Priestia megaterium: one gene and its partners. The protein of the gene in region 2 binds, or shares a complex with, the protein of the main gene of each other region. Links are inferred from orthologs where the notes say so. Each region holds a gene or a part of one and is shown on either strand. Other genes may lie near its edges.

Evidence for each region. The genes of interacting proteins can lie anywhere in the genome.
Region 1: holA (region 2) and dnaX share a complex: the UniProt entries of both Bacillus subtilis proteins name them as parts of the DNA clamp loading complex. The link is inferred for Priestia megaterium from one-to-one orthologs.
Region 3: holA (region 2) and holB share a complex: the UniProt entries of both Bacillus subtilis proteins name them as parts of the DNA clamp loading complex. The link is inferred for Priestia megaterium from one-to-one orthologs.

Annotation. Positions count from the first base shown.
Region 1 is NZ_CP085442.1:25,659-28,703, reverse strand. Bases 77-3,045 are described here. They hold dnaX (DNA polymerase III subunit gamma/tau), read right to left. Parts: upstream 2,421-3,045; coding sequence 732-2,420; downstream 77-731. Other genes in these bases: tadA (tRNA adenosine(34) deaminase TadA), read right to left, coding at 2,918-3,045; LIS78_RS00130 (YbaB/EbfC family nucleoid-associated protein), read right to left, coding at 392-712; recR (recombination mediator RecR), read right to left, coding at 77-376. Outside these bases: more of recR, read right to left, coding at 1-76. UniProt on the Bacillus subtilis protein: Part of the beta sliding clamp loading complex, which hydrolyzes ATP to load the beta clamp onto primed DNA to form the DNA replication pre-initiation complex.
Region 2 is NZ_CP085442.1:4,457,893-4,460,885, forward strand. The notes cover bases 73-2,989. They hold holA (DNA polymerase III subunit delta), read right to left. Parts: upstream 2,081-2,989; coding sequence 1,064-2,080; downstream 73-1,063. Other genes in these bases: gpr (GPR endopeptidase), read right to left, coding at 73-506; rpsT (30S ribosomal protein S20), read left to right, coding at 763-1,029; LIS78_RS23175 (YqzM family protein), read left to right, coding at 2,407-2,541; LIS78_RS23180 (DNA internalization-related competence protein ComEC/Rec2), read right to left, coding at 2,599-2,989. Also shown: more of gpr, read right to left, coding at 1-72; more of LIS78_RS23180, read right to left, coding at 2,990-2,993. UniProt on the Bacillus subtilis protein: Part of the beta sliding clamp loading complex, which hydrolyzes ATP to load the beta clamp onto primed DNA to form the DNA replication pre-initiation complex.
Region 3 is NZ_CP085442.1:42,630-45,701, forward strand. Bases 1-2,996 are described here. They hold holB (DNA polymerase III subunit delta'), read left to right. Parts: upstream 1-1,000; coding sequence 1,001-1,993; downstream 1,994-2,996. Other genes in these bases: tmk (dTMP kinase), read left to right, coding at 1-574; darA (cyclic di-AMP receptor DarA), read left to right, coding at 638-967; LIS78_RS00260 (PSP1 domain-containing protein), read left to right, coding at 1,998-2,825; yabA (DNA replication initiation control protein YabA), read left to right, coding at 2,840-2,996. Outside these bases: more of yabA, read left to right, coding at 2,997-3,072. UniProt on the Bacillus subtilis protein: DNA polymerase III is a complex, multichain enzyme responsible for most of the replicative synthesis in bacteria.

The sequences.
Region 1 (3,045 bases), 4.4 Mb from region 2 along the record:
CTGGTACTTTGATATCTTCAGGCCCTATTCCTTCCATAGGTGAAATTGCGCCATGCAGGACATGATACAAGCCGTTATATTCTTTCATTTTCTCCATTGCAATGACATCCTTAGGGTCTTGCACGACACACACCACACTTCGCTCTCTACGCTGATCTTGACAAATGTAGCAAGGATCTTGATCTGTGATATGCCCACAAACTGAACAATAGGTTAAATTTCGCTTCGCATTGACTAATGCTTTTGCAAAATCTAATACTGTATCTTCTTTCATAGATAAAACAAAGAATGCTAAGCGAACAGCTGTTTTTGGACCAATGCCGGGTAACTTCATAAAACTATCTATAAGCTTTGATATTGGTTCTGGATAATGCACGTGGCAACCACCTTATTAAAGTCCTGGAATATTTAAACCTTTTGTAAATTGACCCATTGTGTTATTTGTTAAATCGTCCATTTGTTTTAATGCGTCATTTGTTGCTGCTAGTACTAAATCTTGTAGCATTTCAATATCTTCAGGATCTACTACATCCTCTTTAATATTTACATCAATTACTTGTTTCTGACCGTTAACCACAACTGTTACCATTCCCCCGCCAGCTGTACCTTCAACAGTTTTTTCAGCTAACTCTTCCTGCGCTTTTTGCATATCTTTTTGCATTTTTTGCATTTGTTTCATCATTTTTTGCATATTGCCCATGCCTTTCATCATGTGAACATTCCTCCTAAATTTACTCTTGAATTTCGATTAAGTCTTCTCCAAATAGCTTTTTCGCTTCTGCAACCACAGGGTCTTCCTCCTGTGGTTGACCTGATGACCCATCACTTTGCTGTCCTTGAAGAAACTCTTCTCTTACTTTATCCCATTCGCTTTCTGGAATTGCAACCATTTCACGCTTGCTGCCAATTAAAGTATATAAGATATTCTCTAAATTATCACGTACATTGTTGTTATTTTCAGAAGCCATTTTGCAATGAATTTCATATTTAAATTTAAGTATAAATGATTGATCTGAAGACGCAACCGGTTCACTGTTAGATAACAACGCTGCATGTGAAGCTTTATTTTGTTGTTTCAATGTGTCTAACACCTGCGCCCAAGATCGCTTAATCGTTTCTAAATTCTGCCGAGTGGCATTTTTTAAAACTTCATTTACCTTCCCAACAGGCGTTTTATACTGACTTCTTGACTGTCTTGTCTGTTTTTTCTCTGTTTGCGCTGCCTGAGCTGTATGATCAACTTGAATGCCTTTTTCTTTTAACTGCTGCAGTTCTGCTTCCATTTGATTCATTTTTTGCAAAATGTCTTGATATGGAAGATCACCCTCTTGATTTGTAGAACTTTGAGCTAATTTTACTAAAGCTACTTCAAGTAGCACTCGAGGATGATTGCTCCATTTCATCTCTTGCTGAGTTTGGTTCAATTCAGCAATGACTTTATAAATAAAAGCACTATCCATTTTTGAACTGAGTTCTTTAAACTCTTCGTTAACCGCTGCTTTTTCAAGTAAATATGCATTTTCTTCAGAAGCTTGATAAAGCAGAACATCACGATAATAGAAGATGAGGTCCTCTACAAACCTCGCTGGATCTTTTCCGTTTTTGATCAAACTTTCAACAGAGTCTAGCGCTTCTACAATGTTTTCATTAAAGATAGCTTGGACGATCTTCACAATAAAAGCCTGTGATACTGCTCCTGTTATGGATAGAACATCCTCTAAGCTCACCTTCTCCGTACTATACGAGATGGCTTGGTCTAAAAGACTAAGTGCATCACGCATGCCGCCTTCTGAAGCTTTCGCAATTTCGTAAAGAGCATCCTCGCTTACTTCTAGCTCTTCAGAACCTAATACTTCTTTCATTCGATATACGATATCTTCTGGCGAAATGCGTTTGAAATCAAAGCGCTGACATCTAGAGATAATCGTTAATGGAATTTTATGCGGCTCTGTTGTAGCTAAAATAAAGATAACATGTGCAGGAGGTTCTTCTAACGTTTTTAACAAAGCGTTAAAAGCTCCAATTGAAAGCATATGAACTTCATCAATAATGTACACTTTGTATCGAACAGCACTAGGTGCATATTTTACTTTATCACGGATATCTCGAATTTCATCGACTCCATTATTAGAGGCTGCATCAATTTCAATTACATCAGAAATGGAACCATCAGTAATTCCCCGACAAGTTGCACATTCATTACAGGGTTCAGCAATGGGTGCTTTTTCACAGTTAACGGCTTTCGCTAAAATTTTAGCAGCTGTTGTCTTTCCTGTCCCTCGAGGCCCAGAAAATAAATACGCATGCGAAAACTTTTCTTGGACAAGGGCATTTTGAAGTGTTTTGATAATATGTTGTTGACCGACTACGTCGTTAAAGCTTTGAGGACGGTATACACGGTATAGAGCCTGATATGCCACTACATCCTCTCCTTTTAATATAATTCATTAGTTATCATTATAGCGTATTATGAGGTTTTTTTTCAAAATAGTAAAAGATAAAATAAAAAGCCTACTCCAACAGAGTAGACTAAACTTATGTATATAACTGCCGTGCACCTTCCGTCGATTAGCCACCCCAGGCGTTACTTAAGCAGTTAGCTCGGTTCAGGCGACCCCATGGCACATGAGAGGTTCTGCTTACTGCTGCTTCCTTCCGGACCTGACAGGGTTCACAGATTCCCATTGCATAGGACCCAAACGTCAACACCACTTACTTAAGGCAGGCCCTAAGATGAGCTAACCTCAAGAAGGAATTCGGCCTCGCTAGAGCGGATTGCGAGTACAGGGCACCGCTACCTCCCCGCTTAGCACGGCAAAGTTGAAACCAATAGTTTGGGCATCAAGTTGATGCATTTACAAGTATACGTCTTTTCATTCAAAAATGCAACCGCTATAGAAAACTTACTTTTTTAGCGCTATTTTCCAGCCTTTTTTCGTTGACGCAACTCACGAAAAAAGGTCGTTAAGAGGCTCCCGCATTCTTCTTCTAGCATACCTCCTACTACTTCTGCTTGATGATTAAACTTTTCAAACTCTAATAAGT
Region 2 (2,993 bases):
GTCATTCCCATTACTCCCGGAACAATGGCGCTAACGGGTCTAAAGCCATCTTGCACGCTTTCAGGCTGTAACTCAAACAAATGTCTTGTAATCAACAAATTATCTACTGCCTTTGGTCCAAGCGCATCTGGTGTAACACTTAAGTTTCCAAGACCCACTACAAGACAGCTAGCATCATCTGGAATGTTGAGGCTTTTAATAAAAAAATTCAGCTCTTTAGCAAATACTTCTTCCATGGCCTCTTGCTTTTCAGTATCCTGCTCGCGAATGCCTACCGATTCAAGGGTTACATATCGGCCTTTTTTCTTACCGATTGCTTCTGCGCCCTCTTCCGTAATTTCTACCATTGAAATTTTGACATCTTGTTCTTCTTTTTCTTTTACAATTACGCCTTTGATTTCTGACTGGTTATTCGGTTTAGGCTGGTTTTCTAACGCTATGTCTTTTGCTTCGACAGCTAAATCCGTGCGCACGCTATATTGACTTAAATCAAGTTCTTTTTCCATTTCTTAACCTCCTAGACAATCTTTGTTGAAATTATTGTCACCGAGGACTGGCAGATTCATGCATTTAAGAAATGAAAAGTAGAAGGAAGGGCTCAATATCAGCTACAAGCTTGTGAAGAGAGATCTGTCATATAAAATTCCTTGTCAAGGCTATTGCATTCTGTCCTTGTGTTTGATAAAATATCTTTTGTTCTTATTGTGAAGAATGTCGAGTTCTATATAATCTCGATTGTTATCATTTCGGGAGGTGAAACGGATGCCAAACATTAAATCAGCTATCAAACGTGTAAAAACTACTGAAGCTCGCCGTGCTCATAACATTCAAGCTAAATCAGCTATGCGTACTGCAATCAAAAACTTTGAAGCTTTAGTTGAAAACAACGATGTAGATAACGCAAAAGCAGCATTTGCTGTTGCTTCTAAAAAATTAGACAAAGCTGCACAATCTGGTATTATCCACAAAAATGCTGCAGCTCGTCAAAAATCTCGCTTAGCAGTAAAACTTAACGGTTTATCTGCATAATTGAGACAAAAACGATCCCATTAGGATCGTTTTTTTATTGCGCTCTTTTTAGTAAAAACAGCTGTAAAATAAGCGCTTTATCCATTTTTCCTGTCTTCATTTCATAATCTGCCTCTGCTAAATCCCTTAAAATTCCTTTAAGCTGCTGTTCCTCAAAACTTCTGCTCTGCTGCAAAGCAATTTTTACACGAAACGGATGAACCTTAATCGTTTGAGCAATTTGCTGCTGACCGTACCCTTGGCTAGACAGCTGCTTCGTATGATAAATCAAACGAAACTGCGTCGCTAACAAAGATAAAATTTTAATAGGCTCTTCGTTATTACGCAGTAAATCCTGATACATATTTAAAGCAGTAGAAACCTTTCGCTGAATAACAGCGTCAATAAGCGTAAATACATTTTGTTCAAGCGTTTTTGCCACAAGCTTAAGCACAACTTCTTTTGTAATGACTCCGCCTTGTCCAACGTATAACACCATTTTTTCAATTTCATTTGTCACAAGCGTTACATTAAGACCCACAAGCTGAATAAGCAGCGTTACAGCATCTTCATCCATATTCACTCCATCTTTTGAAAGTAAATTATGAATCCACTGCTTCATTTCTTTTTCACCAAATTCGTTCGCTTCGATGTAAGCTGCTTGTTTTTTTAACAATTTTGTTATTTTTTTTCTTTCATCCAGCTTTTCATAAGGGGCTAGTAGAATTAATGTTGAAAAAGACGGGGGCTGCTCCACATATTGCTGAAGTTTTGCGAGATCATGCTCTACTTTATCTTTCGATTTTTCAGCCGTTAAAAATGCTGCATTTTTCGCAACCACTACACGCTTGTCTCCTAAAAAAGGAAGCGTTTCAGCATCTTCTAGAACTTGATCAATCGATGTTTCTTCTAAATCGTATAGTGACAAGTTAAATTCTTTATCTTCTTCATTTAACGTATAGTCGACGATTTTATCTCTAATCTTTTTACTCATAAATGCATTGACCCCGTGTATTAAGTAAACGGGGGCTATATTATTTTTGGTAATACTTTTTAAGCTATCAACTGCCAACGTATATACGCTCCTCTTTTTTATTCATCTATATTGATTATGTATAGTTACTGATAAACAAAATACAATTTCTATCGTAAAGGTGTTATGAGTTTTTGGCAACAATACAAAAGGAATTGCCTTAAAACGACAATTCCTCAGTTTATAATAAACATTAACAATATAAGCCCTAGGTTACTTATTTGTTAATGATTAAACCCTTATCTCTATTTTCTCCTCATGCTCATAAAGTATAGTTGTTAACTGTTGTCAGTTTGTGAAAACGCTTTTAAATTGTCTAGATTTTTAAAAAAAGTTAGATTATACTGTAAACAGGAGGGGTGTTAATGAACCAATTTGAAGAAAGTGTCCAAAGTAAACGCAACGACGCTGTCGATTCTGCCGTAGGATTTGGTGTTTCATTTGGCTTTTTCACTGCCTTATTTGTTATTGCAACTGTGATTCACTACTTGGGTTCGTAAAATTGCTTCAAGGCTGCTTCTTAGCAGTCTTTTTTAGTTCGTTTTTCTTACTATAGACTATGGAAGTTGCCGCGAAAACGTTCCTGACTTTTTTGTAAATTCATACATTACCCCACCATCTTCATCCGTTCGATAAATATACACTCCGTAGCTTTTCAGAAGCTCTAATATTTCTTGATGAGGATGACCATAACGATTTTTTTGTCCCGCTGAAACAAGCGCTACTTTAGGATTTAAATGTTGAACAAACTCTTCTGAAGTTGAAGTTTTACTGCCATGATGCCCAACTTTTAATACATCTGCTTTAAGGTTTGGAAAGCCTTTCAATATTCTTTGTTCTCCTTCCTTTTCTAAATCTCCGGTGAATAGCCATCTTAAATTTCCTAACTTAGCGTCTATTACAATTGAGCCGTTGTTGCTCGTTTCTTCGAAACCTGTCGGAGAAATAATCT
Region 3 (3,072 bases), 4.4 Mb from region 2 along the record:
CATCATCCATATGGTTCAACAAAAATTAATACAAGAGGGCTATACCATTGTATTAACAAGAGAGCCTGGAGGCATACGAATTGCTGAACAAATTCGTGAAATCATCTTAAATCCATCTAACACGGAAATGGATGCCAGAACCGAAGCACTTCTTTACGCTGCGGCTAGAAGACAACATCTTGTAGAAAAAGTGATTCCTGAGCTAAATAAAGGGAATATAGTATTATGTGACCGTTTTATTGATAGCTCACTTGCTTATCAAGGAAATGCACGGGGTATAGGTGTAGAAGATATTTTTGCTATCAATCAATTTGCTATTGAGCAAACGATGCCACAGGCTACTTTATACTTTGATATTGAGCCTGAGGTAGGATTAGAAAGAATTAATAAAGGTCGAAAAGATGAGATTAATCGATTAGATTTAGAATCCTTAGACTTTCATTACAAAGTACGAGATGGATATTTATCTCTTTTGAGTGAATTTCCAGAACGTATTCGCCGAATTGATGCAAATCAATCCGTTGAAAAAGTCTGTGCTGAAGCTTATAAACAGATACAATCGATTTTAAAATAAATACAGATGATCGTTATTCTTGCTATACTATTCTTAACAAAAAAGTAAAATGAGGTGTTATTCATGAAATTAGTAATGGCCGTTATTCAAGATTCAGATAGCTCAAAGCTTTTAAATGCACTTGTAGAAAGAGGGTTTCGTTCAACCAAATTATCAAGTACGGGCGGATTTTTAAAATCAGGGAATACAACAATTATGATTGGTACAGATGACCATAAAGTAGATGAAGTACTTGATATTATTAAGGGCCAATGTGAAAACCGCAGACAGATGATTTCTCCTGTGGCACCGATGGGCGGTAATGCAGATTCATACATTCCGTATCCTGTTGAAGTTGAAGTGGGCGGAGCTACAGTATTCGTACTACCAGTAGATCAATTTCATCAATTTTAAGAGAGAAGATTTTAAATAGAAAGTGATGATTGAATGGGAAATACATGGGAACAGCTTGAAGCTCTTCAGCCGAACGTATTAAAGATTTTGCAAAACAGCTTACTTAAAGAGCGAGTTGCTCATGCTTATTTATTTGAAGGAAGCAAAGGAACAGGTAAAAAACAAATTAGTTTTTTGTTTGCTAAAGCACTGTTTTGCCAAAATCCAGTTAATCATAGGCCATGCCATGAGTGCAGTAACTGCCGGCGAATTGATTCAGGTAATCATCCAGATATTCACTTGATTGAGCCAGCTGGTCTATCGATTAAAAAAGAGCAAATTCAATTCTTGCAATCAGAATTCACAAAAACCGGTGTTGAATCTAATAAAAAGTTATATATTGTGAATCATGTTGATAAAATGACAGTAAGCGCAGCAAATAGTTTACTGAAATTTTTAGAAGAGCCTGGCAACGGAACTTATGCAATTTTATTAACAGAAAATATACAGCGCTTATTAGATACGATTATCTCACGTTGCCAAGTAATATCATTTCGATCTCTTACACCAGAACAGTTAGCTGAAAAACTATTAGAAAATGGCCTTTCCGCAGTAGATGCGTCTATCTTGTCTAATTTAACGAACAGTATTGATGAAGCAATTGAATTAAGTAAAGATGAATGGTTTGGACTTGCAATAAAGTTAGTGATACAATTATATGAAGTGTTAACAACGAGACCTCAACAAGCTCTTCTTTTTATTCATGAAAAGTGGGTAACACATTTTAAAGAAAAAGAACAAGCTCATATTGGTTTAACTTTATTGATGCTTCTTTATCGTGATTTGTTGACGCTGCAAGTTGGACAAGAGTCTAAAATCGTCTATCGTCATAAAATAGAAGAATTAAAACAGCAAGCTCTTCAGACAACGCAGGAAAAAGCGATTTATCGCTTAGAGGTTATCTTGAAGGCCAAAAATAAATTAAATTCAAATATGAATCTACAGTTATTAATGGAACAGCTGGTGTTGGATTTGCAGGAGGGATAAAAGCTTGTATGATGTAGTAGGCGTTCGCTTTAAAAAAGCGGGAAAAATATATTATTTTGACCCTGGAGAACTTACAATTCCAGATGGTGAGTTTGTTATTGTAGAAACAGTTCGTGGTGTTGAATTTGGCAGAGTGGTTATTAATAAAAAGCAAGTAAGTGAACACGATGTCGTACTTCCTTTGAAAAAAGTAATCCGCATTGCTGAACAAAAAGACAGGCTGATTGTGGATGAAAATAAACAAGCTGCTAGAGAAGCGTATGACGTATGCGTGCAAAAAATTCAATCACACGATTTAGATATGAAATTAGTAGATGTAGAATATACGTTTGATCGTAATAAAGTCATTTTTTATTTTACAGCAGACGGCCGTATTGATTTTAGAGAGTTAGTTAAAGATTTAGCTGCTATTTTCCGTACGCGAATTGAGCTTCGTCAAATCGGTGTACGAGACGAGGCAAAACTGTTGGGCGGGATAGGTCCTTGTGGACGTATGCTATGTTGTTCAACGTTTTTAGGTGATTTTGAGCCGGTTTCTATTAAGATGGCCAAAGACCAAAACCTATCGCTTAATCCAACGAAAATTTCTGGTTTATGCGGACGTTTGATGTGTTGTTTAAAATATGAAAATGATGAGTATGAAACGGCAAAAGAACAGCTTCCTGATATAGGCTCAACAATTAAAACTTCAGATGGTTCAGGACGTGTAGTGGGTTTGAATATTTTGGAAAGAATTATTCAAGTGGAACTGTCAGATCACGAACAAATTTTAGAGTATACTCTGGATGAGATCAATAATGAAGGTGCTGTTTCGTTTCAAGCCACAGATTAACGAGGTGGGCAAAGGTGGATAAAAAAGAGATTTTTGATTCGGTGACAAACATGGAGGAACAAATTGGTCATTTATATAAGCAGTTAGGTGAGTTGAAAGAGCATCTTGCTGAGCTAATTGAAGAAAATCATCACCTGCAAATAGAAAATGATCATTTGCGCCGTCGCCTTGACCAGACAAACTTCGAAACGAAGCTGAAAAATAGACATTCAAAAGCAAGCGCTCAAACAAAAGAGCAAAAACAAAT